3 regions of the Marinomonas sp. ef1 genome follow, and region 1 is predicted to be linked to each of the others. Evidence: predicted binding sites of a transcription regulator. Region 1 holds the regulator's gene; each other region holds the start of a gene.
The links. The regulator LexA, encoded in region 1, represses DNA repair genes until DNA is damaged. The targets are predictions, from matches to a motif close to TACTGTNTANNTANACAGTA.
Positions count from the first base shown of each region.

Region 2: the regulator LexA is predicted to act here: its motif matches at 4,083-4,102, upstream of CCS02_RS18735 (DNA topoisomerase III).
Region 3: the regulator LexA is predicted to act here: its motif matches at 8,964-8,983, upstream of recN (DNA repair protein RecN).

Region 1 is NZ_NHTT01000002.1:302,721-313,096, forward strand. Features, by position in the region: gene topA (type I DNA topoisomerase) at 1-1,311, shown strand, start outside; gene CCS02_RS03820 (DUF6586 family protein) at 1,308-1,778, shown strand; gene CCS02_RS03825 (hypothetical protein) at 1,781-2,047, shown strand; gene lexA (transcriptional repressor LexA) at 2,143-2,766, opposite strand; gene dinG (ATP-dependent DNA helicase DinG) at 2,836-4,959, shown strand; gene CCS02_RS03840 (DEAD/DEAH box helicase) at 5,068-6,429, shown strand; gene CCS02_RS03845 (protein adenylyltransferase SelO) at 6,458-7,879, shown strand; gene CCS02_RS03850 (NAD(P)H-dependent glycerol-3-phosphate dehydrogenase) at 7,933-8,961, shown strand; gene CCS02_RS03855 (DUF4389 domain-containing protein) at 8,954-9,238, shown strand; gene sixA (phosphohistidine phosphatase SixA) at 9,225-9,704, shown strand; gene CCS02_RS03865 (alpha/beta fold hydrolase) at 9,744-10,376, shown strand, end outside.
Region 2 is NZ_NHTT01000016.1:52,119-62,494, forward strand. Features, by position in the region: gene CCS02_RS18720 (hypothetical protein) at 1-405, shown strand, start outside; gene CCS02_RS18725 (hypothetical protein) at 586-1,278, shown strand; gene CCS02_RS18730 (LysE family translocator) at 1,399-2,019, shown strand; gene CCS02_RS18735 (DNA topoisomerase III) at 2,061-4,073, opposite strand; gene CCS02_RS18740 (universal stress protein) at 4,182-4,664, opposite strand; gene CCS02_RS18750 (FKBP-type peptidyl-prolyl cis-trans isomerase) at 5,117-5,737, shown strand; gene CCS02_RS18755 (GNAT family N-acetyltransferase) at 5,856-6,272, opposite strand; gene CCS02_RS18760 (cupin domain-containing protein) at 6,302-7,504, opposite strand; gene purB (adenylosuccinate lyase) at 7,618-8,991, opposite strand; gene CCS02_RS18770 (methyl-accepting chemotaxis protein) at 9,251-10,376, shown strand, end outside.
Region 3 is NZ_NHTT01000007.1:41,442-51,817, reverse strand. Features, by position in the region: gene CCS02_RS11280 (TSUP family transporter) at 1-112, shown strand, start outside; gene gcvA (transcriptional regulator GcvA) at 113-1,057, opposite strand; gene CCS02_RS11270 (glyceraldehyde-3-phosphate dehydrogenase) at 1,596-2,975, opposite strand; gene CCS02_RS11265 (DUF3392 family protein) at 3,238-3,567, opposite strand; gene CCS02_RS11260 (uridine kinase) at 3,602-4,162, opposite strand; gene CCS02_RS11255 (uridine kinase family protein) at 4,289-4,900, shown strand; gene dnaJ (molecular chaperone DnaJ) at 4,938-6,065, opposite strand; gene dnaK (molecular chaperone DnaK) at 6,230-8,143, opposite strand; gene grpE (nucleotide exchange factor GrpE) at 8,248-8,826, opposite strand; gene recN (DNA repair protein RecN) at 9,011-10,376, shown strand, end outside.

The sequences.
Region 1 (10,376 bases):
CGCTTTGATGGTTATACTCGTGCTATGCAGACGGTTGCTAAAAAAGGCGAAGATAATATTTTGCCTGACGTAGGTCAGGGTGAATATTTGGCTCTTAAAGAATTATTGCCTGAGCAACATTTTACTAAACCTGTTGCGCGTTTTAGCGAAGCAAGTTTGGTTAAAGAGCTTGAGAAGCGTGGAATCGGTCGTCCATCAACTTACGCATCTATCATTTCTACGATTCAAGATCGTGGGTATGTACGTGTTGAAAACCGTCGTTTTTACGCGGAAAAAATGGGTGATATCGTTACTGAACGTTTGGTTGATAGCTTTAATTCTTTGATGAATTTCAGTTTTACGGCCCAAATGGAAGAACAGCTAGACGAAATTGCACAAGGTAATAAAGATTGGATTAAAACGCTTAATGCGTTTTATAAAGATTTTAGCTCGGTGTTAGCTAAGGCAGAGTCGCCAGATGGCGGTATGATGCTGAATGAGCCAACACCGACCGATATTGAGTGTCCGACTTGTTCTCGCCCGATGCAGATCCGTACTGCCAGCACAGGCGTATTTATGTCTTGTTCTGGATATGCTTTGCCTCCCAAAGAGCGCTGCAAAGCGACTATTAATCTTATTCGTGGCGACGAAGCCATTGCTGTAGATGATGAAGAGGGTGAATCTAAAGCGCTTATCAATAAGCATCGCTGCAAGATTTGTGGATCGGCCATGGACAGTTATTTAATGGATGAGCATCGCAAGCTTCATGTTTGTGGTAACAATCCGGCTTGTTCTGGTTACGAAGTTGAAACTGGAGTCTTTAAAATTAAAGGCTATGACGGCCCGACACTTGAATGCGATAAGTGCGGATCAGAGATGCAGCTTAAAACCGGTCGTTTTGGTAAATACTTTGGCTGTACTAATGATGAATGCAAAAACACTCGTAAGTTATTGAAGAGTGGTGAAGCTGCGCCACCAAAGATGGATCCAGTGCCAATGCCAGATCTTGCTTGTCAAAAAGTAGAAGATCATTATGTGCTTCGTGACGGTGCAACGGGCTTGTTCTTGGCGGCAAGTCAGTTCCCACGCAAGCGTGAAACTCGTGCCCCATTGGTTGAAGAATTGCTTCCATATATGGATCAAATAGATCCTAAATATCACTTTTTTGCAAAAGCGCCTAAAAAAGATTCTGAAGGTCGCCCAGCCATTATTCGATATAGCCGCAAGACGAAAGAGCAATATGTCATGACGGAAGAGGAAGGTAAGCCAACAGGCTGGAAAGCATTTTATGTCGGCTCTAAATGGGTGATTGAGGAAGGTAAGAAAAAATGAGTGGTGCCAGTTTAGCTAGCTTAACCAATCAAAAACTAGACACGGCAAGACGCTTTATTAAGCAAAGCCAAGATAGTGATGAAGCGTGGCTAAGGGTCGGGCTGGAAAGCTCGGCTATTTTTCAGTTAAGAAGTGCTCTTAATGGTCTGCTAAAAGAAGTGAATGCAGCGTATTCGTTATCTGGATCTCTGGATGTTGCTAAACTATTAGCTGAGTCAGAAGATAAGCAGATTGTTGTTCCTGTGCTGGCGGAGCTCGCTGATTTGTTGTCACGTACTGATTCTTGGTGCTTTCAATTGAACCAGGCATATTTGGTTCAGTTTGAATGTCGTACCTCTATGTCGTCAGTAGTGCAAAGTGATAGTCTAATTGGCCGTGGAAGTGACGCTGGCGCGTCCGTGAGTTTTTATTTGGCCAAGTTGGTCGAATTGGTGTTACGTTTTAGAGAAGAGTCATCAGAGTATTGAATATGAAAGAATCCTACCTAGAAATTGTTGAGCTGGATAATGGCGATATTGTGCTGCGTCCAGCCAGTGAAGATGGTGAGGAAACCGTTCCACTAGCAACATTGCAGATATCAGATGATACTCGATCTTATTTAAAGGATCGTTATTTTGAATTGGCAAAATGCATGTTCCATGCAGGAATTGATTTTGTTTATTCAGATGATTCGTTTTTTGACGAAGATTCGGAATATCTTGATGACGAAGATTTTCGTCCTAAGATTCTGCATTAAGTCTGTGTTGTTGGTGTGAGGCGTAGGTTTACATAAAAAAGCGAAGCATATGCTTCGCTTTTTTATTGGTATGGTGTTGATGAGGTAGCGGCTACTTAAAGTCCTTGGCGAATCACACCAACTGATAAGCCTTCAATGGCGAACTCTTCGCTTTCAAGGTCGACAATGATGTCATTGAACTCTTCGTTCTCAGGAATAAGTCGAACAATACTGCCTTTTTGTTCGAAACGTTTAACTGTTACTTCGTCACCAATGCGAGCAACGACAATTTGGCCGTTACGCACAGTAGTTGTTTTATGCACTGCTAATAAGTCGCCTTCCATTATTCCGATGTCTTTCATGCTGGTACCTGAGACAGATAAGAAATAATCGGCTTGTGGGGAGAACATATTTGCTGGGATGTTTACATGAGAAGCAATGTTTTCTTGGGCTAAAATAGGGTAACCTGCAGCAACTTTGCCTATGACAGGTAAGCCAAGGTTGTTTGTGGGGTCATCATTTGATGCACGATCAACTAAGCGTATTCCCCTTGACGCGCCAGAAAGCATCTCTATTGCACCTTTTTTACTCAAGGCTTTTAGGTGCTCTTCAGCAGCGTTAGGAGATTTAAACCCAAGCCGGCGTGCTATTTCTGCTCTGGTTGGTGGAAAACCTGTTTCACTAATAAATTCGCGAATGGTTTCTAGTACGTCAGATTGTCTTTTGGTTAATTTAATCATAGGTTATCTGGTTGTTTATACAGTTACTGTTATTATATACAGCATTCCTAACTATACTCAATGATATAAATGCTTTCAGACGAACTAAAAAAACAGATTCAACTTGCATACCGAGCATCTTTGGATGCGAAGTCCCATAAACCAAGGGCTGGACAGCGCCAGATGATTGGTGCGATCGCTCGAACTTTGGGTAACATTAAACAAGACTCGGAAGGCGAGCGCCTTGAAGAAAAGCATGTTGCCGTAATTGAGGCAGGAACAGGCACGGGTAAAACTTTGTCATATTGCCTTGCGGCTATTCCTATCGCGAAAGCTCGTGGTCTTAAATTAATTATTTCTACTGCTACGGTTGCGCTTCAAGAGCAGATTTTGCATAAAGAGTTGCCTGATTTGCTTGAACATACGGAGCTGACTTTTAAGTACACGCTTGCTAAAGGGCGAGGACGTTATTTGTGCTTGAATAATCTTGAGGGCTTCTTGAGCTCAGAAGAGCAAGCAATGGACGATATGTTCGCTGGACTTTTCGAGCAGCACCTTCATTCCGATGATATTAATACTGTTCTTTATCAAGAGATGGATGCTGCTTTGCAAAAAGGTGACTGGGATGGTGATAAAGACAATTGGGCTGGTATTGTTCGTGATCAAGATTGGCGTCGCTTAACCACAGATCATCAGCAATGCACTAACCGTAATTGTGCTAATTATTCCGCCTGCCCGTTTTTTAAAGCGCGTGCTGAAATCGAAGTGGCTGATGTGATTGTTGCCAACCATGATTTGGTATTGGCCGATTTGTCATTGGGTGGTGGCGTGATTCTTACCCCGCCAAAAGAAACCATCTATGTTTTTGATGAGGGTCATCATCTTCCTGATAAAGCGATAGGGCACTTTCGTCATGAAGTTCGTTTGCAGCAAAGTATTACTTGGTTACGCCAATTAGAAAAAAATCTGGTTAACTTGAAGCAAGAGTTAACAGACGATGTCAGTGTAACAGGTCAGCTGCTACTAAAAATCCCACAGCAAATACAAAGTATTGTGAACTTTATCCAATATGCCCAGCAGGGGTTAGCGCCTTATATTCAGGGTTTGGGGTTGGATCAAGAAAATAATCAGCACCGTTTCGAGTTTGGCCAAATTCCAGATGAATTACGCCAGCTGGCATACAGTTTACAGACGTCTTATCAAAAGTTGTTTAACAACATTGAAAGCATCCAAGACGAATGTAAAAAGACTAAACAAAATGAAGGGATGGGTGTAACACCTGAAACTGCAGAAACTTGGCAGCCTATTTTAGGTGTCATTCTTGGTCGCTTAGAGCAATGTATTGGGCTTTGGCGTTTGTATTCTACAGTTGATGATCAAAACTATCCGCCTAATGCACGCTGGCTAGTTTTATCTGGTCAAGGGATGGAGCAAGATATTGAACTGGGCGGTTCTCCGATTCTTGCCGCAAACACATTAAAGCAGCAGTTGTGGGATAAATGTTTCGGTGCGGTAGTGACATCAGCTACGTTAACGGCGCTTAATCAATTTCATCGTTTTAATATGCGATCAGGCGTTCCTCGTGAGAGTGAGTATTTGCGCGTTATTAGCCCATTTAATTTCCAAGAAAATGGGCTTTTGGTCGTTCCAGATATGGAGCATGAGCCGAATAGAGTAGAGCAACATACCGCCGAAATTGTTGCTTATTTAGATAAGCATGTGAACACAGAAAAGGGCAGTTTAGTATTGTTTTCTTCCCGTCGTCAGATGGAGGAAGTGGCTCAGTCTGTGTCTGCAGGATTACAAGAAATACTCTTGATGCAAGGTGAGCAATCTAAACGCGTTATTTTGGATTCGCATAAATCTCGCATTGATGAAGGGAAAGGCAGTTTATTGCTTGGCTTAGCCAGCTTTGCCGAAGGTGTAGATTTACCAGGTGATTATTTGACCTGTGTGTACATTGCTAAAATTCCTTTTGCGGTGCCAGATGATCCAGTCGAAGCAACGCTAGCAGAATGGATTCAAAAACGTGGTGGCAACCCCTTCATGGAAATTACCATACCAGATGCCTCTTTGCGCTTAGTGCAGGCAACAGGGCGACTATTAAGAAGCGAAAAAGACTCAGGTGAAATACATATTTTAGACAAGCGTCTGAGAACTAAACGTTATGGTAAGCAATTAATTAATAGCTTACCACCGTATAAGTATCAGTAGCTTGCTTCAACAAAGCGTAAGCAAGGGGTGATAAAGCTTTACCAATTAGGTACACTCCTTGCACAGATTATTAACCTCAAAACACAATAGAAGCGTATAGATTCCAATATGGAAAACCAAACTCAAGAAGCACCATCAGAAACCACAGCAAAACCAAAACGTACACGTCGCCCAAATAAGGGTCCAAGAAGTAACGATGATAGCCCTGCAAGCGTCCAAGCGGATGCACCGCAATCAAGCAATGAAACAAAACCTGCAGGGAATGCAAACTCTAAAATTTGGTCCATAGAAGATTTTCCGGTTGCTGAAGTTGAAGGCAAGATGCGCTTCCATGATTTAAATCTTCCTGATCGCGTCATTAAGTCTATTGCTGAAATGGGTTTTGAATATTGTAGTGAAATCCAAGCTGAAACCTTACCAATGACTTTGTTGGGTTATGACATTATTGGTCAAGCACAAACAGGTACTGGTAAAACAGCTGCTTTCCTCATCGCGATGATCAGTGACTTTCTTGATTACCCTCTTGAAGAAAAAAGAGCGAATAATTTTGCGCGAGGTTTGATTATCGCACCAACTCGTGAATTGGCGATACAAATAGCTGATGAAGCTGTAAAACTGACAACGAATTGTCATTTGAACGTCGTAACTTTGGTGGGTGGCTTGAGTTATGAAAAACAAAAGATCGCACTAGAAACTGAAAATGTTGATATTTTGGTTGCCACGCCTGGTCGTTTGTTGGATTTTGCTCGTAGCCGCAAAGTGCAATTGGGTAAAGTGGAATGCTTGGTGTTAGATGAAGCTGACCGCATGTTGTCTATGGGTTTTATCCCTGATGTGAAAAGTATTATTCGCATGACGCCGCATAAAGAAGCAAGACAAACCATGTTGTTTAGTGCGACCTTCCCGAAAGATATTCAAGCACTGGCACAGCAGTGGACTTACTTCCCTAAAGAAGTATCTGTTGTTCCAAAAGAAGCGACAAATCAAAATATTGATCAAGTGATTTATACTGTTGAAGCGGATCAAAAATGGCCTGTTTTACAGCAATTGATCGAAAAAAATGGCGGTCAACGAACTATTATTTTTGCTAACCGTCGTGATGAAACACGCGACCTTTATGAGCGCTTACGCAAAGCCAATATTAATTGCGCTATATTATCAGGCGAAGTTGCGCAAGATAAACGTGTAAAAACTCTGGCGAACTTCAAAGAAGGCATCATCCAAGTGCTTGTGGCAACAGATGTTGCTGGTCGTGGTATTCACGTGGATAACGTAGAGTTAGTTGTAAACTATTCGTTACCAGAAGATCCTGAAGATTATGTACATCGTATCGGCCGAACTGGTCGTGGTGGTGAAACCGGTAAATCTGTGAGTTTTGCCAGTGAAGATGATGCTTTTATGATTCCTGAGATCGAAAGGGTCGTTGGTGAGAGCATCCGCTGTGAGTACATGGTTGATACATCTCTATAAATATCGCTTAGTTTTTAAGTGAGATAAGATGATTTTAGAACACCATTTTGCAAGTTTGGGTGAGGCGTTTTCTTCGAAAACCCTTGTCCAGCCACTTTTTGAGCAGCGATTGGTTGAATTTAACCAATCGCTCGCTACTCTTCTGTCTATTGATATTAAATCTACCGAAACCAAACGCATCTTAAGTGGAGAAGAAGCTCTGCCTTCTAGCCTAAGTATGGTTTACGCAGGTCATCAGTTTGGTGGTTTTTCACCTCAATTAGGTGATGGGCGCGGTGTGCTACTGGGTGAGGTTCGTGGTCAGGATGGTCTTTTATATGATTTGCATATGAAAGGTGCTGGGCCGACGCCTTATTCTCGTCGTGGTGATGGCCGTGCTGTATTGCGTTCTTGCATTCGTGAGTATTTGGCGAGTGAGGCCATGACAGCTCTGTCAGTGCCTTCTTCCCGCGCTTTGGCACTTTATGATAGTCGAGAGGCTGTTTACCGAGAAACGCCAGAAGCAGGAGCTATGCTGCTTAGGGTTGCGCAAGGTCATATCCGCTTTGGTCATTTCGAATACTTTTTTTATCAAGGTAAGCAAGCGGAATTGGATCAGCTGATTGAATATTGCCTTACGCATTATTACCCTGACTGCTTGGCGACAGAGTCGCCGTTAGAAAGCATGTTAATCGCAGTTGTCAAACGTACAGCTAGAATGATTGCCAAATGGCAATCGATCGGTTTTCAGCATGGTGTAATGAACACAGATAACTTTTCTTTTACCGGTGAAACGATCGATTATGGTCCATATGGTTTTATGGAGGATTATGAGCCAGATTGGGTTTGCAATCATTCAGATCATGAAGGTCGTTATGCGTTCTCGCGGCAACCAGGGGTCGGTTTGTGGAATCTCAATTGTTTGATGCGATGCTTTTCAAAGCTCCTTGAACGGGATCAGCTTATCGCTATCTTGCAGTGCTATGAGCTAGAGCTACAGACTCACTATGATTCATTAATGATGAGTAAAATGGGCTTAAACTCTGTGCAAGATATGCATGAGTTATTACCTGAGCTATTTACAATATTGGCCGCAGAAAAAATAGACTACTCAGTGTTTTTCCGTTTATTGAGCCATTTTGAACAGGGAGGCTTTACGCTTTTGCTTGATGAAGTGGTTGATAGAGAAAGGCTGTCTACTTGGCTTGAACGCTATGAGCTTGCACGAATGAAAAATGATCTAGCATGGCCTAAAGTGAGTGCTTCTATGCTGGCAGTGAATCCGAAGTTCCTGCTGAGAAATTATTTAGCTCATGATGCAATTCTTGCAGCAGAACGAGGTGACTATTTACCCTTCCGCCGTTTATTGAACGTACTCATTACTCCATTTGATGAGCATCCAGAGTCGGATGTGCTCGCGCAAAGAGCGCCAGAGTGGGGTAGGTCATTAGAAGTTAGTTGTTCGTCTTAGTATTGTTCGTTTTTATATAGTTAGACGATATTTTTTAAAGAGAAACAGTCATTATGAAGCATTCTGTGTGTGTATTAGGTGGTGGTAGTTTTGGCACAGCCTTGGCCAATATCATGGCTAAAAATGGTCATCAAGTTAGTCAGTGGATGCGTAATGAAGAACAGGTTGAAGAGATTAATTTGACAGGTCTGAATAGTCGTTATTTACCCAATGCGCCATTGCATCGAGAACTACTGGCGACCAGTAATTTAGAACAGGCAATACGAGATAGTGATACTGTTTTTGTGTCAATTCCTTCTAAATCATTCGAACAAGTAGTTCAGCGCATTGAGCCTTTATTGACGGCGGATAAAATATTAATTAGCACTACTAAGGGTTTTAATCCAAATCGATTTGAACTTATGAGCGATGTTTTGCGTCGAAACCCTATTACTCAAAAAATTGGCGTGTTGAGTGGTCCAAACTTAGCAAAAGAAATTGCTGCAGGTCAAATGACGGGGTCGGTGATTGCCAGTGCTGATGATAAGGTTCGCCAGCGAGTTATTGAGTTGTTGAAATCACCTACTTTTCGAGTGTATGAAAATACCGACAGTACAGGTGTTGAGTTGGCTGGCGCGTTAAAAAATATTTATGCGATTGTGTGTGGTCTTGCTAAAGCTCTAAATGTTGGCGAAAACACTATGTCGATGATTATGACTCGAAGTCTTGCAGAGATGAGCCGGTTTGCTGTGCATTTTGGTGCTAATCCTATGACCTTTCTTGGGTTGGCGGGAATGGGAGATTTGATCGCAACCTGTACTTCACCTTTGAGTCGAAATTACCGTGTCGGCTTTGCTATTGGTTCGGGTCAAGACTTAGACGAAGCCATTGGTGGAATAGGTGAGGTTGCTGAAGGGGTCAATACCTTAAAAATGGTGGTAGATGAAGCCCATAAACATGGCTTATATATGCCTCTTGCAGAAGGTTTGTCTAAATTATTGTTTGAAGGTGCTAAGCTGGAATCATTGATTGGTTCAATGATGACTGGCGAGCAAAAATGGGATGTCGAATTTGCGACAAATGAGGGGAATAACAATGTCTAAGCCAGGTTATGCTGATCAAGGTTTTTGGTTTCGTGTGATTTTTATGCTGCTGTATTGGGTGGTTTTGAATATTGCTGTCACTGTATTTGGTGTTTTGCTTGTTTTGGTAAGCTTGGTGAAATTAGGCTCCAAGTATGAGCCAGTCACTTTGTCTTCTTGGTTAAAAAGTGTGACAGCTTTCATCGGTCAGATTTTCTCATTTTTGTCTTTTGAGTCAGAAGAAAAACCTTTCCCATTTCAGCCATGGCCTCAGGTAAATGCGGATGAAGAAGCTTAAGCGCCTATATATATTGCGCCATGGAAATGCTCAACCGTATGGTTATGATCAAGATGAACTTCGTGAGCTGACAGAGCTTGGAGTGGCTGAAGTAAAAACAGCTGCTCGAGCTTTTCGTAATAAGAGTGAGATGTTTGATGTGGTTTTTGTTAGTCCTTATGTTAGGGCGCAGCAAACTGCAAAAGTCTTTTTGGCCGATCTTGATGTTTCTGTTGAGGTTGAAAACTGCCCTCTAATTACCCCGGAAGGCCAAAGCATGGATGTGGCTACTTGGCTAAATGATCTGCCCTATGAATCCATTTTATTGGTTACACATCAGCCTTTTGCACATCAGTTTGTGGACTTTTTGGTTGATGAGCCCTTGCCGGTTAGCTTTTCGATGACGACGGCGACGTTAGCTTCTGTAGAAGGTGAGTTTTTTGCCGGAGCATGCTGTCAATTCTGTTGGTGTATTTCACCATCATAAATTATTTAATTGAATTTAGTGGGTTGGTTAAAAGCAAATATGGGAAATGAAATCGTTTATAAGCTTGCGCATACTGAAATAGCTGCTTTGCAATGGCTGCCTAAAAATACCTCGGCATTTAAAGTATTGTCGCTACATGGGTGGCTTGATAATGCAGCTAGTTTTTCTAACTTATCTCCTCATCTCTCCGATTTTTCTCATGTTGCATTAGATCTTGCTGGACATGGCTTGTCTTTACATCGATCAGCGGGAAGTTTTTATCATTTATGGGATTATGTTTTGGATGTGGTGTCTATTTTAAACCAATCCAAGCAAAGTGTTTGGTTAATTGGTCATAGTATGGGCGGTGCTGTTGCTATGTTGGTGGCTGCTATTGCTCCTGATAAGGTTCGCGGACTGATTGTGCTTGATAATATGGGGCCCTTGAGTGGGGCGCCAGCGGATCGTGTGGTGACGTTACAACGAGCTGTTAATAAAATGGCCAAATATCGCTTGGGTAGGGATACAAGCTATCAAACGAAAGAAGATATGGTACTTGCTCGAATGGATGGTTTCACTCAATTGTCCAAATTCGCGTCAAAAGTGTTAGTTGAACGTGGTGCTAAGCAAAATGCTGATGGGATTTGGACGTGGCGTCATGATGGAAAGTTGACCTTTCCTTCGCCATTTCGG
Region 2 (10,376 bases), on a different contig from region 1:
CTGTTGACAGAACTGAAGTTAGGGCGTCAAGTAACAGCAAAGGATCGTGTCGTCAGTCAAGAGCAGTTAGATCAAATCCAAAACGCACTTCAATTTATGCTCAGAGAGTTGAGAAGCATGGGTGAAAGTTATGGTGCGAGTAGAGTAATAATAAGGCATCATATTGTTTTGATACGTTATGCGCATGCTTTGGCTTATCGCGATCTTTTAGTACGGCAGGCTAGACTTGATTTAGATAATGATAAGAAAAATAGAGCGCTAGAAAAATATCGAATTGCGTTATCAGTTATGGAAAAAAATGCTTCTGTGAGTAGCTCGAAAAGAGAGATGGCACGTCTACAAAGCATGATACAGGAAGTTGAAAAGGTTTTATTTTCAAAGAACAATAAAGCGGAGCTCAAATAGAAGTTAGTTGGCGAATTTTATTCGTATTCGTACTTTTGAAGCCTGCAGGCGTTTCGTATATAAATATTACTAAGGTAAACTACTCATCATATGACAGCCGTTACCATTACAGTGCTTTTGCTCGTTATCGGTGGATTTATTGCCTTCGCAATTTTTCTGCAGTTAAAAGAGCAGGCTCGATTGGAAAAATTGCGTAAAGTGACAACGCTTAATAATCAATTGCGTCAGGTGCGTCGCTATCTTGATGAGATGCCTCCCCAGTATCAGCCCAAAGATATGAGAATGTGGTTATTTTCTCGAATGATCGCTATATACGATCAGCTTATTGAATTGCAACCAGATCCAACATTAACTCGTCGTCGCGGTCATTTAGCAGAAGAAATGGCAGAGTTCCAAACGAACACGCAGAAAAGACGTGCTAAGCCGATGAATGATGAATTGCTTATAATAGAAGTAAAGCGCCTCTTTGAGTCCTTCAAATCCTATTTAATTTTATCGCAGAAAGAAAAAACCATCGATCAAGATGTTGTTTATCGATACAGTAAGTTATTAAATTTTTATCACTACAAAGTTAACTCGGATTATCATGCCTACCTTGCTCGTAAGGCGTTTTTGAGTGGTCAAATGGACACAGCTATAGAAATGTATAAAGAGGCTTTGTCGCAATTAACACCCATCAAAGAGTCTGTCGAAGCTCAACCTGCTATTCTTAAGCTTAAAGATCTGCTGCAAGAAATTGAAGATGATCTTGCTTTGCAAAAAGCAGAAGAAGAGATGACTAAAAATATGGATAGTGAAGATGAGGGGGAGTTGGATGATGAATGGAGCAAGTTTATTGAGGACTCCACATTTAAAACAAAAAAACATTTTTAGTTTCCCTTCTTTTTATATTTTAAGAACAAGTCCATTTATCTGTATTTTAGTGCTTGCTACTTATGCTAAGTCATGAGAATTTTGTCTCGTAAATTACTACATGTTAGATAAGGATCTCTTGTGAATTTAGCACTGCTCTCCGCTTTTATACCGACCTTCTTTTTTGTCTCTATTACGCCAGGCATGTGTATGACATTAGCCATGACGTTGGGAATGACTATTGGCGTTAAGCGCGCACTTTGGATGATGCTGGGTGAGTTAGTCGGTGTTGCAACTGTGGCTATCTTATCCGCGATTGGTGTTGCTGCATTATTATTGAATTATCCTAGTGTGTTTATGGTGTTGAAATATATAGGCGGTGCCTATCTTGCCTTCGTTGGGATTCAGATGTGGTTGTCTAAAGGTAAAATGGCCATTAAAGCGGACGCCACTGGAGTCAAGCCTGCTTCACGTTTAGATTTAATCTCACAAGGTTTTGTGACCGCAATTGCTAATCCTAAGGGCTGGGCTTTTTTTGTCGCTTTATTGCCACCTTTTTTAGATGCTAGTCGCCCACTTACTGGTCAATTGATTGTATTAATTGCCATCATTTTAACGCTCGAACTCACTTGTTTGCTTATTTACGCTGCAGGCGGGAGAACTTTAAAATCTATTCTTATGCAAAGTGGTAATGTACGCATCATGAACCGTATTGCTGGTACATTAATGGTTGGTGTTGGTGTATGGCTCGCGATCGGTTGATTGTTCGTTAATAAAATGTGGAATGAACAATATTGAATAGACTAAGAAGGCGCTTTCGAGCGTCTTTTTGTATTTGAGCTTGTCGTTTTTGTGCTGATAGATTTCGTTCCGGTTGTTTTTCTTGTACTTGTCGTCCTTTTGTTTGTTGAGCCTTTTCGTTTAGCGAAAGGATTTTTTGTTGGCGGCGGTAGGTTGTGTAATGCGGATGTCGGCATATCTCGGGAAGCACTTAGTAACTGATTTAAGTTGCCTTCTAAATTTGTCATGAATTCTTGATAACTTGCTTCTCCAAGACTAATACTGTTAAGAGCTGACTCCCATTTTGCCGTCATATCAGGAGTGACCAGTTGCTTAGGTAGACAATCAATAAAGGCACGCCCTGTTTGGCTGGCGTGAATTTGTTTACCTTGTCTCATCAAAAAGCCTCGTTTGAAAAGTAACTCTATAATGCTCGCTCGCGTCGCTTCTGTACCTAAACCATCGGTCTCTTTCAGTATTGCTCGAATGTCTTTATCAGTCACAAAGCGACTGATACCGGTCATGGCAGCCAGTAATGTCGCGTCAGTGAAAGCTGCCGGTGGCGTAGTGACTTTCTCTTGGACTTGCCCTTGTATACACCAGAGTTCTTCATTCTTACTTAGCTTTGGTAGCTCGTTTTGGTTTTCATCTTCTGGGTCTTTACTTTTGTTTTTATTGGGTAAAAGCGCTTTCCAGCCAAGTGCAATCGGTGTATTACCTTTCGCTTCAAAGAGTCCACCTTCAATTTCCAATTTGATGTAAGACGCCAAATAATCGTATTCAGGATAAAACTGCATAAGATATTGGCGGGCAATCAAGTTAAATACCAGCGCCTCTGTTTTGGAAAGTGATGCCGCTTTGTGAGCTTGAGTTGTTGGAATAATAGCGTGGTGAGCCGTGACTTGTTTATCGTTCCACGCTTTACTTTTTCGTGATGCATTGGCGTTCTCTGCGCCTTGTTTTATATCACCTCCCGAACGTGTGAGAGCGGCGATAATAGCTGCAGCGTCTTTGTGCTGTTGAGTGGGTAAATAACGGCAATCGGATCTAGGGTAGGTGATTATCTGATGACGCTCATAAAGAGCTTGGCAAGTATCTAACACTTGCTGGGCGGAAAGAGAAAATGCTTTTGCTGCATCAATTTGAAGTGCTGACAAACTGTAGGGTAGTGGTGCTGGTTGCTTCTTTTGTTTGTAATTTGCTTCAATCACAATCGCTGGTTTATTGGTAATGCGATTGGCGACGTTTTGCGCAAGCGGCAAGCTTAGCACTCGGTTTTCATCGTCCATGTAAGGTTGGCAAGCTTCACTAGGCAACCATTTAGCTTGAAATATGGCATCTTGAGTTGTTTGTATGCTCGCCCATACTTGATAAAAGTCTTTTGGAAAAAAGGCTTCTCTTTCTTTGTCCCTAGCAGCAACAAGTCCTAGTACTGGCGTTTGCACTCGCCCAATAGATAGAACACCTTGGTAGCCAGCTTGACGGCCCCTGATGGTATAAGCACGTGTTAGGTTTAAGCCGAACAACCAGTCTGCACGAGCGCGGCCCAACGCCGATCGAGATAGCGCCGCAAATTCATTATTTGAACGCAAATTGCTAAGTGCTTGCTTTACCGCAGAAGGTGTTAAGTCATTCACCAAAAGTCGTTGAGTGTTTTTCAGTTTCTGTGCTGGAACCTTGGTGTAGTGAAGTACTTCATCGACCAGCAATTGGCCTTCTCTATCCGGGTCTCCTGCATGAACTAAAACAGTGGCTTTTTTAATCAATTTTTTTAAAATGCCAAGTTGTTTCTTTGTGTTGGCTTTTTCTTGCCATTGCCAGTCAGTCGGAATGATAGGCAAGTGGTCTAAATTCCAACTTTTATAAGCTGGATTATATTGATGAGGCTCAGCTTGTTCGAGCAAGTGGCCGATACACCAACTAACGCAGTCACCATTAGGCAACCAAATACAGCCCTCTTCTTTTTTTTGTGGTGAGGGAAGGGCGGCGGCAATGGCTCGGGCAAGGCTGGGTTTTTCGGCAATATAAAGAATCATAAATACACTTACTGTTTATATATACAGTAAGTGTATCGGACACAGAGAAGTGTGACTAGAGTAACGTGTTATTTTATTGGCACAACAGCTATTTTATCGGTACAACCGTTACTTTATCGGTACAACTAGCACTGGAATTGAGCTGGTGTGAATGACTTTATTTGCCGTTGAGCCAATGATCATTTGGCTCAGTCGGCCATGTGTTCGGCTATTCATAACAATTAAATCAGCATTTTTTTCTTTTGCAATGCGCTGAATAGAGTCAGCTGGAGCGCCATTGACTATCAAGGTTTCAGGAGCTGTTTCTAAACTAGACAGTTCTTCTGAATACTTTTCCATAAATTCAGCTAGCAATTTATCCATGCGTGTATTGATGTCTGTGATGGCATCTTTGCGCATTGCATTTCTAACTTCTTCGGTAATATAGTTGTTTATCATATTTGATGCTTGAGCATTTAAAGGCTCAATTGCATGCATTAATATGACTTTTGCCCCATGAGTTTTGGCTAAGCTCAGTACTAGCTCCATAGCGGCCTGTGTTTTACTGTCTAGATCGCAAGCGTAAACAATGGTGTTTATTTTAGGTAACATGGCAAGATCCTCTTTTAATGTACCTATAGCTTAATCTTTTTAACTTTTGCTGCTCTGATCTGTGTCAATTATCGTTGTGCTTATTTGATGAGTGGTAAGCGATAAGCTATTGGAAGCTTGTCGATTGCCATGATTAGCAAATAAAAAACAGCTCATTGATGACAAGAAGATAAAGCTAATAAACAGCATACCCCAATAATCGGTCGGCTTTTTATCGTTTATATATCTCTTTGGAGACGGGATAAAGCTCTTATGTTTCATAACGCACTCCTGAATGAATATAGATTTATTAAATGATAATGAATATCATTTAATAAATCTATAGGGCTGATTAATATATTTTCACTGCTTAGGTTTTGGTAAGTCGAGGCGTTTGAAAAACAAGCTCATGAGATTTGCCTATGTTATGATACGCGTTCAATTTTTTAGTAAACGAATAAGAGAGTGTAAACATGTCAGAACTGTCGTTCGACTCTAACGAAGCAAAAATCGCATACGGCATTGGTCGTCAAATTGGTGATCAACTACGTGGTAGCGATCTTGGTGAATTGTCTCTAACGCATCTTTTTGCTGCGATTGAAGATGCACTAAACGGAACTGAAATGCGTGTTCCTGGCGCAGAGCTAGAAGCTGCTTTTGCTGAACTACAGCAAAAAATGGAAGAAAAAGGCCGTGCAGAGTCTGAAGAGAATGTGAAAGCGGGCGAAGACTTTCTTGCTACAAACAAAACAAAAGAAGGCGTTCAAACGACTGAAAGTGGTCTGCAGTTTGAAGTTCTTGAAGAAGGTACGGGTGCAACACCAAGCCGTGAAGCGACTGTTCGTGTACATTACGAAGGCCGTTTGATTGACGGACAAGTATTCGATAGCTCTATTGCTCGTGGCGAGCCAATTGAATTCCCTCTAACTGGCGTTATCGCAGGTTGGACTGAAGGTCTTCAGTTGATGAAAGAAGGCGCGAAGTACCGTCTTACTATCCCTGCTGAATTGGCTTACGGCGCTCAAGGCGCTGGCGCGATGATTCAACCTTTCTCTGTTTTACAATTCGATGTTGAGCTAATTGCTGTTGTTTAATGAAATAGCTTAAAGCAATACATTAAAAACAGTGTATTAAGAGAAATGCATAAAAAAGCGAGTCGACCCATATCGGATGACTCGCTTTTTTGTTTTAAATGGGCTGGTAAAGATAAAGCTAAATGTCTCGTTCCATGTGAATATGCATTTTTCCAGCTTCTAAAAAGACTTTACCATCACCGTGAAATTTTTGTTTTTCATAGAAGGTCTGTACGTCAACTTGAGCATGCAAAAAGACTTTGCGAACTCCCATCTCTCTGGCAACTTTCATTGCTCGGTTTAACAGCATTTCACCATAACCCTGATGACGATATGCAGGTAAAACAGCAAGTCGACTAATTTGTCCGTTTTCTGTTAAGCGGCAGGTTCCTGTAGGAACCGCTGTCGTACCAAAGGATACAAAGTGTACGGCGTCTTCATCTAGCTCGTCCCATTCGTCTTTTGGGTCGATACCTTGCTCAATGATAAAGACTTGTTTGCGCACAAAGGTAAGCTGATCTTTGCTGCTGTTCCAGTCTGACGTTAAAACCTTCATGTGAATACCTTACTTAATATTGCGTTCTTTTATTCTTCTGGTGCAACCAATTCGATCAGCCCTTGCTGGCGAATGAGAAAGCGCACAAGAGGTTCTAGATCTGTATTTTGTTTCAAATCTAGCCCAGAAAAATCAAACTCAACTTGATGGCAAACGGCTTCAACAAAGCTCGTTAGTTCTGCATCCACAAGTAAGTGTTCACCGTTACAAAACACGCTAATCTTACCTTTGTTCTCAGTGTTCTGTTGAACATAGTAACAAATACGCGCATCGCCAGGGCGAATAAAAGTTTGACCTTGTGTCGCACTGCTAAATGCTTCGTTTAATTCTTCATGATTCAGTGGTACGAGGTATTCAGGATACTTGCTCTCGCTCATCGTTTCCCCTAACCATTCAGCCAGTAGGTCGGGCTGATTAATAAGGCGAGCCAGTTGTGTTTGTAGGTATTGAATATCGTCTTTGCTGATGTGCGCACTGTGTTGACGATTTGCTGTTTCAGGTGCGGCAAAGCGATCTTTAACATTGTCAGCTTCGCAAAGTTTATCGCGAATACCTGTTAAGACATCTTGCATACTTGGCGCACGAAAACCGATGGAATAAGTCATGCACTCGTCGTCTAATGATCGGCCATTGTGTGCAAAGTTAGGCGGCAAATATAGAATATCGCCAGCTTCCACTTCCCAATCCATTTCTGAATTGACAGGGAAGTTGTCTAAAATATGTAATTTGATGTTGGGGATCGCAGAATCTTGGTATTCATCTGGCGACAATACCTGCCATCGACGTTTACCTGATACTTGTACTAAGAACACATCGTATTGGTCGTAATGTGGGCCAACACTACCGCCTTCTGTTGCATAGCTTACCATGACGTCGTCTAAGCGCCAGCTGGGTAAAAACTCAAATCGTTCTTTAAGTGTTTGGACTTCTGGTACCCAATGGTCAACGGCTTGAACTAATAACGTCCATTCTTTTTCAGGCAAGGTAGCAAAAGTGTCTTCGGTAAAAGGTCCTTGGCGCATTTCCCAAGGTCTTAGTCCGTTCTCGATCACAATACGAGATTCAATTTCTTCTTCCATTGCCATGCCTGCAAGCTCATCGGCTTCCAATGGCACAGCGAAATCGACAAGACCACCGCGAATTAACAAAGGCTTTTTCTGCCAATATTCGTCGATAAAGGTTTGGGCTGTCATGCCACCAAGAATAGCCAACGGTGTATTTAGATCTGTCATAAATCGCTCAATAAAAAAGAACAAAGAAAGTAGTGATATTGCTAAAGATTAGCAGCCTTGAAGGCAAAAAGAGCCGATAAATCGGCTCTTTTATTTACTTGTTAAAGTAAGACTTAGTCACGAATCGCTTTCGCTTGTGCAACAGCGTTACCGATGTAAGTGCTTGGTGTTAGCGCTTTCAATTCGGCTTTGGCTTGCTCAGGCATTTCTAGCGTATCGACAAAAGCTTCGATAGTCGCTTGGTCGATAGTGCGGCCACGAGTTAGCTCTTTTAGTTTCTCGTATGGAGATTCGATGCCGTAGCGACGCATAACGGTTTGAATTGGCTCAGCCAATACTTCCCATGCATTATTTAAATCTGCTTCAAGACGTGCAGCGTTGATTTCCAACTTGCTGATGCCTTTTAGAGTTGCTTGGTAAGCTATCAAGCTGTGAGCTAAACCAACGCCAAGGTTACGAAGAACCGTAGAGTCAGTTAGGTCGCGCTGCCAGCGTGAGATTGGCAGTTTAGCGCTCAAGTGGCCCATGATTGCGTTCGCAATACCCAAGTTGCCTTCGGAGTTTTCGAAGTCGATTGGGTTAACTTTATGCGGCATGGTAGAAGAACCAATTTCGCCAGCAATGGTTTTTTGCTTGAAGAAGCCCATAGAAATGTAGCCCCACACATCGCGGTCGAAATCGATCAAGATGGTGTTGAAGCGGCAAATGGCGTCGTATAGCTCTGCGATGTAATCATGAGGTTCAATTTGAGTCGTGTAAGGGTTCCAAGTCAAACCCAGGGAAGTAACGAACGCTTCAGCGTGTGCTTGCCAATCCACATCAGGGTAAGCCGAAAGGTGAGCATTGTAGTTACCTACAGCACCGTTGATTTTGCCTAAAAATTCAACGTTTTCGATTTGCTTAAGTTGGCGGCTAAGGCGCGCAGCAACGTTAGCCATTTCTTTACCAACTGTGGTTGGTGAGGCAGTTTGGCCATGCGTACGAGACAACATAGATTGTTCAGCGTGCTCGATTGCTAGATCTTGAACTGCTTTGATGACGTTTTTAAGCTCTGGAGTAATGCCTTCTTCCAATGCTTCACGCAACATTAATGCATGAGATAAGTTGTTGATGTCTTCTGATGTACAAGCGAAGTGAACAAATTCAGAAATCGCTGCTAACTCTGCGTTATCAGCCATTTTGTTCTTAATGAAATATTCCACTGCTTTGACATCGTGGTTCGTGGTTTTCTCAATATCTTTAATAGCTTGTGCATCAGCTTCGCTGAAGTTATCTGCAAGCTGATCTAATAAAGCGCTGGCTTCATTGCTCAATGCTGGAACTTCAACAATTTGTGGGTGTTTGGCAAGAGCCTGTAGCCAGCGAACTTCGACTATGACTCGCATACGCAGCAAACCATACTCGCTCACGGAGCGACGTAGTACGTTTGTTTTCGATCCGTAACGACCGTCGATAGGGGAAATTGCATTTAAGCTAGTTAATTCCATTGAGATAACGCCTCGAACATGGTTTTCAGGGAGCCGCTATTATAGGCAAAAGCGCGGCCTACCGCTACGCCAGACTGTATATTTGCAGAAGGCGGTTTAGTTTTAATGAGCTTATAAACAGTTGGTCTTTTGTTCTGTTTATTAATTACTCGTTTTTTTGAGTATATTTTTGTTAAATCAAGGTGTTTTAAACTCTTCTCACTTGTATGATGCTGCCAAATTAACGCCCTTTTAGAAGTTATTTAGGAAAGTATTGAACATGAAGATCAGCCGTATCATGAATTTGGTCATTGTTATTGTATTGGTAGCCTTGTCTGCGCTTTATTTACTTAGCAAGCAGGGCTTAACTCGTAACGAAGCTGCCATTCGTCAGCAAGTAGTTATCTCTGATGCTGTATCTGCTATGAAGGATGCTCGTTATTACGTTGTGCAAGTGCAACAGTTTTTGACGGATATGGGCGCAACGCGCAGTGATGAGGCGTTACCCGAAGTTGATGCGAGCATGAAAAGTGCTATGAAGAGCTTACAAGAACTGACTCGAATCATGCCTAGTTACCGCTCTCGCGTAAATGAGTTAGAGCAGCAATTGAAACAGGTTTACAAAGTAGGTCGAGAAATGGCCTCTGCTTATATTAATAATGGCACTGATGCTGGTAATAGTTTAATGAAAGGCGCTGGTGGTCTAGATCAAGAATCGGCGCGTTTGGCTCAATCATTAGAGCAAATTGCTAATGAGTTATCTGATCAACTTGATAAAAGTGCAGTAGCTTCGATTGAGACTCTTGAAGATTCTAAATTTTTATCTTTGATCAGCAGTTTAATTTCGGGTGTTGTGATTGTTGGTGTGATAGTTGTTTTACGTCGCCGTGTGCTTCCAGATTTAAATTCGCTTGAATCGTCTCTGCATAATATTTCTGTTGGTGCCCGCGATTTAACGGTTCGCCTTGATGATAAGGGCAATGATGAGTTGTCCTCCGTCGCACACAGTTTTAACGTGTTTATTAAGGGTATCCATTCTCTTGTTGTGACTCAGCAGGGTCAATCAGCTCAGTTGTCGGTAGCCGGCGAGCAAATGCTGGTTGCCTCAAATAAAACGCGTATTGGTATGCAGGGGTTGCAAAAAGAAACATCGGGTATTGCTAGTGTTGTTGCAGAGATGCAAACCACAGTGCGTCATGTTGCTAACAGTGCTGATGCAGCGGCGACAGCTGCGAAAGAATCCGATTACATAGCAAAAGAAGTAGAGTCGGTTGTGAATAACAGTGTTTTATCAATTCAACAATTATCTGAAGGCGTTGAAAAAGCATCACGAGTGCTTCAGGCCTTGGAAAAAGAAACCTCTGATGTTGGTAGTATCTTAGATTCGATTCGAGGCATTGCCGATC
Region 3 (10,376 bases), on a different contig from region 1:
TGGTGCGCAAATTGGCTCACGCCTCGTTATCACCAAAGGTGCGAAGCTTATTCGCCCAATGGTGATTATTATGTGTTTGGCGATTTCAGTTAAATTACTATTAGATAACTAATTATAACGAAATCAGACCATCGGGTGTCGTCAAAGCATCCTCTGGTGAATATTCGTAGCATTGCGCGACTAACCAACTGAGTAACTGCTGAACCGGCTCTCGCTGACGCTGCATTTCGGGACAAACAAATAGATAGGCATGACCTTCATCTAATGTTTCTGAAAACGGCCTCATCAATCTTCCCTGCTGAATATCATCCATCACCAAAGGCGTTCTCCCTAAAGCAACGCCTTGTCCAGCAACAGCTGCTTGCACAGCAAGATCACCACGATTAAAACTGATGCCGCGCGAAGGCTTAATGCCTTTTGCATTAGCCAATAACAGCCACTTCTCCCACTCCGCATATGGACTAGAAAAACGCCACTCAGAGTCATCATTTAATAAAGGCACTTGCGCTAATTGGCTTGCTTCAGTCAAAGCTCGCTGCTCTGCAAATGCAGGACTGCAAACGGGAAAAACCTTATCTTTCATTAAGGGAACAATATGCCCTTTTGAGCTATGCACATGGCTATGCACTATCGCTACATCAATTCTGTCGCGCTGGAAATTCACCTCTCTATCATTGGCCTGAATGCGTAGCTGTAAATCAGGATAGGCTTCTTGCAAACTCCCCAGACGAGGAATCAACCACTTAGTTGCAAAGGACGGCATAACAGAAACCGTCAAAATATTAGACGTTTCTTCTTCCTGCAACTCTAAAACCAAATCATTAATTTCAGTAAAGCTATGATTCAATTGCACAGCCAAACGCACACCGGCCACGGTCAGCTCTAGACGTCGATGATAACGAACAAACAAAGTAAGTTTTAAACGCTCTTCTAACTGACGAATTTGCTGGCTCACGGCCCCCTGTGTAAGGTGCAGTTCTTGCGCGGCTTTAGTGAAACTCAAATGACGAGCCGCGATAGCAAATGTACCCAGCCCAGCTAAAGGAACAGACTTCATAAAAAAACCACCATAAGACGATCTCAGCTACTGCAAAATTAGACATACACTGAATTAAAAAACCAATGAAAATAAAGCTAAAACTGCAAAAAACACATCATAAATATGAAATAATTTTTTAATAAACAAATACTTAACAAAAAAAATATCACTTAATAAAAAATCAAAATCATTGATTTAAAAATGCATCCTATATTTTGCATTAATTCAGCTAATCCAACAAATCAATTTATATCGTTTGTAACACCGATCCAAAAAGATAGAATTAGTTAATCTCTTAGGTTGAACAGCGACCTAATATTTACTGATACAGCCCTAACTGTATTACTTCTAAAACCTGTCCCACAGTCATGTTTTAGATGAATATCACCATTCCCCACAGGATGATGTTATTCGCAACTGCTAGTTACTTTTGTTGAAGCCGGATTTTATCCGGCTTTTTTTTGCCTCGAAATTATGTCTGTAAATTTGAGGCAAAAAAAACGGCGACTCAAAGGCCGCCGTTAAATAACACACGTTAAATGTGTCCGGTCATATCTTAAGCTGCTTTTGCTTTGTCTTCGAGCAATTCAGCCTTAGTAAAATTTGCCTGTGCAAGCTTCTCCATCAAACGCACAACCTGACAGCTGTAGCCATACTCGTTATCGTACCAAACATATAAAGTTGCTTGATTGCCACGAACTTTCGTCGACAAAGAATCCAAAATACCTGCTTGCTGAGAACCGATAAAGTCAGAGCTTACCGCATCACGTTCTTCGCTGTAGCCGATCTGACCTGTCAATTCAGCGCTATTTGATGCCGCTTTCAACAACTGATTAATCGCTTCAACCGACGTCGCAGACTTCAAGTTCAAACTTAATACCGCAATCGAAACGTTGATAACAGGAACACGGATCGCACTACCGCTCAACTTACCTTCTAGAGAAGGAATCGCTTTTGATACCGCTTTAGCCGCACCAGTTTCAGTCATCACCATGTTCATGCCTGCAGCACGACCACGGCGATCACCTTTATGGATATTATCGATTAGGTTTTGGTCATTAGTATAAGCATGAACCGTTTCTACGTGACCAGATTCGATGCCGTATGTTTCCTCTAGTACAGACAAGATAGGCGTAATCGCGTTTGTCGTACAAGATGCAGCAGAAACAATACGGTCTGCGTCTGTTACATCGCTATCGTTTACACCGAAAACGATGTTTTTCATTTCCTTACCAGGTGCAGTCAGTACAACACGCTCAATACCTGGACGATTTAAGTGAACACTCAAACCGTCATGATCACGCCAGCGACCTGTGTTATCAACAAGCAAAGCATTATTAATACCATGGGCTTGGTAATCAACTTCAGCAGGATCAGAAGCATAAATAACTTTTACTGGCGAACCATTGATGATCAGAGTTTGATTCTCTTCATCAACTTTTACTAAACCGTCATATATACCATGAACAGAATCGTATTTAAGCAAACTAGCACGTTTAGAAAGATCATCATCACATGCTTTACGCACAACAATCGCAGCTAATGCCATGCCTGGAGTTGTATGGCCAAGCGTACACATACGACGTGCAAGTAAACGACCGATACGGCCGAATCCATATAAAACAACAGGAGTTTCTGTGCCATCGTTTGGCTGAGCAGCTAGTACAGACTCAACATCCGCTTCCGCAATCAAAGATTCTAGTTCTACAACGGTATGAGCGGTGTTACTTGCTAACACTTGCTCCAACACTTGATAAACTTGGACAAGGTCTAATTCAGGATGCTGATCAAACGCAGCCATCAGACCAGTCACAGAATCCGCCATTAAGGTGTTTCCTGCCAACTGAACTTTTACCGCTTTTTCGCGACCAAGTTTACCTAAAAGAGGAATCATAGATTCTGCTTGTGAAAGTGCTTGTAACCAAGTGCTTGTCATTTTCTGCCCCCGAAAAAAGACTCTGTTATATCAATATGGGCGCAGTCTAACGGCAGATTAGGACAAAAACAAATTGTAAGAAGACTACAAAAAACCTTTAAAATCGGGTATTTAGCGTGTTTTTTTATAGAAATAACGAAATAACAAAGAAGGTCTAGAAACTTTACTACATAATCACGCAATTACATGGCTGATCCATAGTAATGGTGCGATTATGTTGTAATTTGGCAACGAAAACTGACAGGAAATTTCATGAATTATTTTACAAATGACGCTTTCTTTCAGCCAAAACACCCAAAAGACAAAAACAAAATAGGATTAAGACCGGTCGATACACCAAATCAACTCGTGTAATTCCCCAATATATTAATGGCTGACTCCATAATGTCAGAAGCCCATAACCAAAAGTACACATCAAAATAAACGCCATCACTCGAGCAAGAAACACCCAAGAAGACACCAAGCTTTTAAGAAAACCATTCACCTTATCCCCGTAAACCACCAAACAGGTTGCTACCAAAGCTAAAGAAATATCCTGAAGATAAGGTTGAAGAAAATGGGCAAAACGAAGATTGAGATCAAGAATAAACATAGATAATTAACTACACGATAAACAAACTATAAGATTATTGCTTTTTACGAGACAGGGCTTCAACATCAATTTGCCCAGATCGAATTGCTACCTTTGGACTTTCATCAACGTACATGAGAGAGACGTCATAAGTCGTGTTATGAAATTCTATCATGGTGCCATCTTTAAACAGCCATTTCGAACGCCCAATACCATTACTAAGAAAACCTTCACTAGGTTTACCGTATTTTTGTGCAAGCAACTCACCTAGCGCTTTACGTTTTTCACTGCTTTCCACAACACCGGATAACAGCGCCTGACGAACATAACCCGATCCATTGGAATAAATAGTCGCGTTTGTGACTCCTAAAATACCTTCAGGCCCTAAGCTGTAGCTTATAACACCATCTTTATAAGACGGATAACTATGCAATCCCATACTATTAAGCTGATTTTCTAATTGAGATACTCTCAGATCATTTAATGGTAAACCAAACAACTCTGCCACATTAGAGGATCGAGAAACATCACTTGCTTCCGCCTTAACTAATGTCGCAGTCCCCATAGAAAGAGCAAAAATAAACGAAGCAAACATTGGAGCAACTTTCGTACGCATTAATCCTTCCTTTGAGATTTCATGCTTCAGTTTGACAGGCAAAAATGATCAAACCTGATATATAATACAACATTATAAACTCCTTAAACTCAAGGAGTACCAAAACTTTATTTTCTGAGGTAATACATGGCTCTTGTTATTGGCATCACCGGCGTATCCGGCAGCGGAAAAAGCCGACTTTGTTCTTTATTAGCGGAAGGCCAAGGTGACAAAATCACAACCCTATGCCAAGACAGTTTTTACAATGGATGCGGCAGTATTGATCCAGACGTTTACAACTTTGACGACCTAAGCTCGTTAGACCTTGAAAGCCTCACTCTGGCTATTCATAACTGTAAGAACCGTCAGCAACCAAATGAAATTCCGGTTTACGATCACTCACAACACAGACGTATAGGTTATCGCAATCTAGATCCAACACATGTTGTTCTAGTGGAAGGTCATATGATGTTCCAAGACGCCGGGATACGAGATGCTGTTGATTACCTTCTGTACGTCGATACAGATATGGATATCGCCGTAGTACGACGCTTAAAGCGTGACATTGCAGAACGTGGACGCGACGTCAATGAGGTTACCAGCCGCTATATGCGCCATGTACGCCAAGCATCACTTAAAACCATCGACATTCGCAACAAAGCGGACTTTATTATTCCAAATAATAAAAGCTTCACCAATGCAGCAAGCTTATTACGCAACCATATTGACTACCTACTAAAAGAGAAAGGCGCCAAATAGGCGCCCTTCTCTTTTATATTGCCGAGGTAATAAAGTTTTATTTCTTAATATCATCAAAGAAACGCTTCACACCATCAAACCAGCTTTTCTGCTTAGGTGAATGATCTGTTCCTTCACCCATACTTTCAGCCAATTCCGTGAATAGCTCTTTTTGACGGGACGTAAGATTTACTGGCGTCTCAACAACGACCTTACAAATCAAATCGCCAACTGGACCACCACGAACAGGTTTCACGCCTTTATTACGCAAGCGGAACAACTTGCCAGACTGACATTCAGCAGTCACTTTCAAACGCACACGACCATCTAGCGTCGGTACATCAATTTCGCCACCTAATGCCGCTGTTGTAAAGCTAATTGGCACTTCGCAATATAGGTTCGCACCATCACGCTCAAAAATGCTATGCGGTTTAACAGAGACTTGAACAAACAAATCACCTGCAGGACCGCCATGAGTTCCTGCTTCGCCTTCACCAGACAAACGAATACGATCGCCTGTGTCTACGCCTGCAGGAATTTTTACATTAAGAGTTTTGTATTCTTGTACACGGCCTTGGCCATGACAATCTCTACAAGGATCACTGATCACTTGACCAGCACCATGACATTCTGGACAAGCCTGTTGAACAGAGAAGAAACCTTGTGACATACGTACTTGGCCTGCACCACCACATGTTCCACATGTCTTAGGCGTTGAACCTTTTTTAGCACCAGAACCATCACAGGTATTACAGTTCACCAAAGTTGGTATGCGGATTTTTTCTTCACATCCCCAAACCGCTTGTTCAAGATCAAGCTCTAAGGTGTAACGTAAATCGGAACCGCGACGAGTTCGGCTTTGACCGCCACCACCGCCGCCAAAAATATCACCGAATACATCACCAAAAATATCACTAAAACCACCCGCTCCAGCGCCGCCGCCATAGCCACCAGCCTGACCATTTACGCCGTCATGACCAAATCGATCGTAGGCTGCGCGTTTGTCATCAGAAGACAGTATTTCATAAGCTTCAGCCAGCTCTTTGAACTTATCTAGTGCTTCTGGGTTGTCTGGGTTCTTATCTGGGTGGTACTTATTCGCCAAAGAACGATAAGCTTTTTTAATGTCTTTCTTATCCGCGTCTTTGGCCACCCCAAGAACGTCGTAATAGTCTCTTTTGCTCATCGCAAGCATTCCTGAATTGAAAAGTCTGAATTAAAAAGTCTAAATCTAAAAAAACTGAATTTTAAAAATCGTCAATCTCATATTTTGCAAACAGCAAAGCACGGTCTAAAACCGTGCTCGCTATAAACAACCCCATTATTAATGGGCAAATAAGTGCTTAGCGCTTATTTTTTATCTTCTTTCACTTCCTCGAATTCTGCATCAACAGCATCATCCTGAGACTTAGCTTGCTCGCCTTCAGCTGGTTGTGCACCAGCTTCAGCTTCTGCATACATCTTCTGAGCCAAAGTACCAGATGCTTGAGTCAACGCATTAGTTTTCTCTTCGATCTTCTCTTTGTCGTTAGATGTTAGAGCTTCTTCAAGCTCCGTGATCGCTGTTTCAATCGCCTCTTTCTCTTCAGCCGTTGCTTTATCACCAGCATCAACCAGAGTTTTACGAGTTGCGTGAATCATGCCATCAGCTGTGTTACGAACTTGTACAAGCTCTTCGAACTTACGGTCTTCTTCAGCATTCGCTTCAGCGTCTTGCACCATTTTTTCAACTTCTTCATCGCTCAAACCAGAAGAAGATTTGATAACGATAGACTGCTCTTTACCAGTCGCTTTATCTTTCGCAGAAACACTCAAGATACCGTTGGCATCTATATCGAAGCTTACTTCGATTTGTGGCACACCACGTGGAGCAGGTGGAATATCAGCCAAGTCGAAACGACCTAGAGATTTGTTCTGAGACGCTTGTTTACGCTCACCCTGCAATGCGTGGATAGTTACCGCATTTTGATTGTCTTCTGCTGTAGAGAAAGTCTGAGATTTCTTAGTAGGAATCGTCGTGTTTTTCTCGATCAATGCTGTCATAACACCACCCATTGTCTCGATACCTAGAGACAGTGGAGTAACGTCTAGAAGAAGAACGTCTTTCACATCACCAGAAAGTACCGCACCTTGGATAGACGCACCGATTGCAACCGCTTCATCTGGGTTCACGTCTTTACGTGGCTCTTTACCGAAGAACTCAGTTACTTTCGCTTGCACTAGTGGCATACGAGTCTGACCACCAACCAAGATAACTTCATCAATATCAGAAGCAGTCAAATCAGCATCTTTCAATGCTTGACGGCAAGGCTCAAGAGATTTCAATACTAACTCTTCAACCAAAGACTCCAACTTAGAACGAGTCAATTTCACGTTCAAGTGTTTAGGGCCAGTTGCATCTGCAGTGATGTAAGGCAAGTTAACTTCTGTTTGAGAAGAAGAAGACAACTCAACTTTCGCTTTCTCACCCGCTTCTTTCAAACGTTGTAGAGCTAATGGATCGTTGTGTAGATCGATACCAGACTGTTTTTTGAATTCAGCTGCCAAGTATTCGATAACACGCATATCGAAATCTTCACCACCTAGGAAAGTATCACCATTTGTAGACAATACTTCGAATTGTTTCTCGCCATCTACGTCAGCGATTTCGATGATAGAGATATCGAATGTACCACCACCAAGGTCATAAACCGCGATAGTAGAGTCACCAGAGCTCTTGTCTAGGCCGTAAGCCAAGGCAGCCGCTGTTGGCTCGTTAATAATACGTTTTACTTCTAGACCAGCGATTTTACCAGCGTCTTTTGTTGCTTGACGCTGAGAGTCGTTGAAGTAAGCAGGAACAGTGATAACCGCTTCTGTTACTTTCTCGCCTAGGTAGTCTTCTGCTGTTTTCTTCATTTTCTTAAGAACTTCAGCAGAGATTTGTGGTGGCGCTTTCTTATCGCCTTTTACTTCTACCCACGCATCGCCGTTATCTGCAGCAATAATTTTGTAAGGCACCATAGAGATGTCTTTTTGAACCACGTCATCTTTAAATTTGCGGCCGATCAAACGCTTAACCGCATACAAAGTATTTGTTGGGTTTGTTACCGCTTGACGTTTTGCAGATTGACCTACCAAGACTTCGCCGTCTTCGGTGAAGGCAACAATAGAAGGTGTGGTGCGATCGCCTTCAGCGTTTTCAATAACGCGAGCCTTTTCGCCATCCAAGACGGCAACACAAGAGTTTGTTGTACCTAAGTCAATACCAATGATTCTACCCATGGTTTGTATCTCCAATAAATTCGTTTATGACGATGATAATTCTGTATTTGGGTACGCTTAAAAGTATTTCAAGCGTCCAGTGTCAAAAAAATGACAGTATTTTTTTAGGCTGCGCTTGAAACCACTACCATTGCAGGACGTAATAAGCGGCCATTAATTGTGTAACCCTTCTGCACTACATCCATAACGGTGTTCGCTTCTAACTCAGGGTTTGGCACCATAGTGATAGCTTGATGCAACTCAGGGTTGAACGGTTCACCATGTGGATCAACCACTTTCACTTCAAAACGAGCCAAAGTCTCAAGCAAATCTTTTAACGTTAGCTCTACACCTTCACGAACAGGGTCAGATTCACCTGTATCTGGTGCAGAAGCTAAAGCACGCTCTAGATTATCCGCCACGTTCACAATCGATTTAGCAAACTTTTCTAAACCAAACTTGTGCGCTTTCTCGACATCTTGTTCTGCACGACGACGTACGTTTTGTGCATCCGCATGAGCGCGAAGTGCCGCTTCTTTATACTGAGCGACTTCTTCTAATGCTTTTGCAAGCTCATCATTTTCAGTAACTTCTTCTAAAGTCTCTACTTCAGGCTCTAAAAGTTCTTCTACTGTTTCGTTTTGCGTTTCGCTTTTCAAATCATGCTCCGCGTCTAGATTAGGATTTTTTTGCTGCTCACTCATTTTCAACTCCAAATAACAGAAACAATGCTTCCTATGTGCAGGGTATATGGGGTCAGCTTTTAACCTTTCAACACTAAAGCCGTATTAATTTCATGGGAATTAAATTTGCGATCAAGACTTGTCAAAAAACAACCAAGTACTGTATAAATAACCATATAAATATATTCTCTCTTTGGAGCCCTCTATGCTGACCAGCATCGCTATTTCCAACTTCGCCATTGTTGAATCCCTAGAATTGGAGTTCAAGAAAGGTATGACCGTGATTTCAGGTGAAACAGGGGCAGGTAAATCCATCATGGTGGATGCCTTGTCACTTTGTTTAGGTGATCGTACCGATGCTGCTGTCGTAAGACATGGGCAAAAAAGAGCAGATATCAGCGCAAGCTTTGATATACAAAACTATCCACACGTACATAAATGGCTAGAAGAAAGAGATCTAGAACACGATCAACATTGTATATTACGCCGTGTTATCAGCAAAGAAGGTCGTTCTAAGGCTTACATAAATGGTCGCCCTTGCACGCTAAGCGATCTAAAGGACGTTGGTAGCCAATTAGTTGATATTCATGGCCAACACGAGCATCAGTCATTACTCAAAAAGAATGCCCAAAGACAACAAGTTGATGAATATGGCCGACTCACTGAGCTAAGTAAAAAAGTCAGTCAGCAATACGCAACATGGCGACAACTAAAAGAAGAATTGTCTGCTCAGCAGAATCGCTCATCAGAACAAGATGCCAAAATCCAACTATTGTCTTATCAAGCACAAGAGCTGCAGCAGCTTGATCTAAAAGAAGGCGAAATCGAAGAATTAGAGAACGAGCAAGCGTTTTTGTCGAACATTGCCGATTCACAATTTAAAGCCTATCAAGCCAGCGGTATTTTGATAGACAGCGACGAGGGCAATATTTGCTCTTTGTTGCATCAAGCAATTAATAACGCCAGCCAAATTCGTCCAGCCACAAAAGAATTAGAAAATGCGTTAGAAATGATGAACGTAGCCCTAATTCAGGCACAAGAAGCGGCAGATAGTTTGCATCACTACCAAGATACTTTGGAGCAAAACCCCGAACGCCTTATCGATATAGAACGTCGCTTATCTGATATTTACGATACCGCTCGCAAACACAGAACCTTACCAGAAGGACTTTTATCCTTACGAGAAAGTGTGGAAGCAGAACTGGATAGCTTACAAGGCAGCGAAGAAAGCCTAGAGTCATTAAAAGAAAAAGAAGAGCTAGCCTACGAAAAGCTCACTGCCCTTGCCACCACATTGACCGAAAAACGCATTATCGCAAAAGACGAACTAGCGCAAAAAGTTGAAGAGCAAATACATGGATTGGGTATGCCATATGCGCGTTTTTTTATTCAATGCCAACCACTAAACCAAGTCTCGGCAAATGGTTTTGAAGACATCGAATATATGATCGCATCCAACCCAGGCCAACCTGCTCAACCATTACGCAAAGTTGCCTCAGGTGGTGAGTTGTCACGTATTAGTTTGGGCATTCAAGTGGTTACCGCACACACCTCCATTATCCCAACATTGG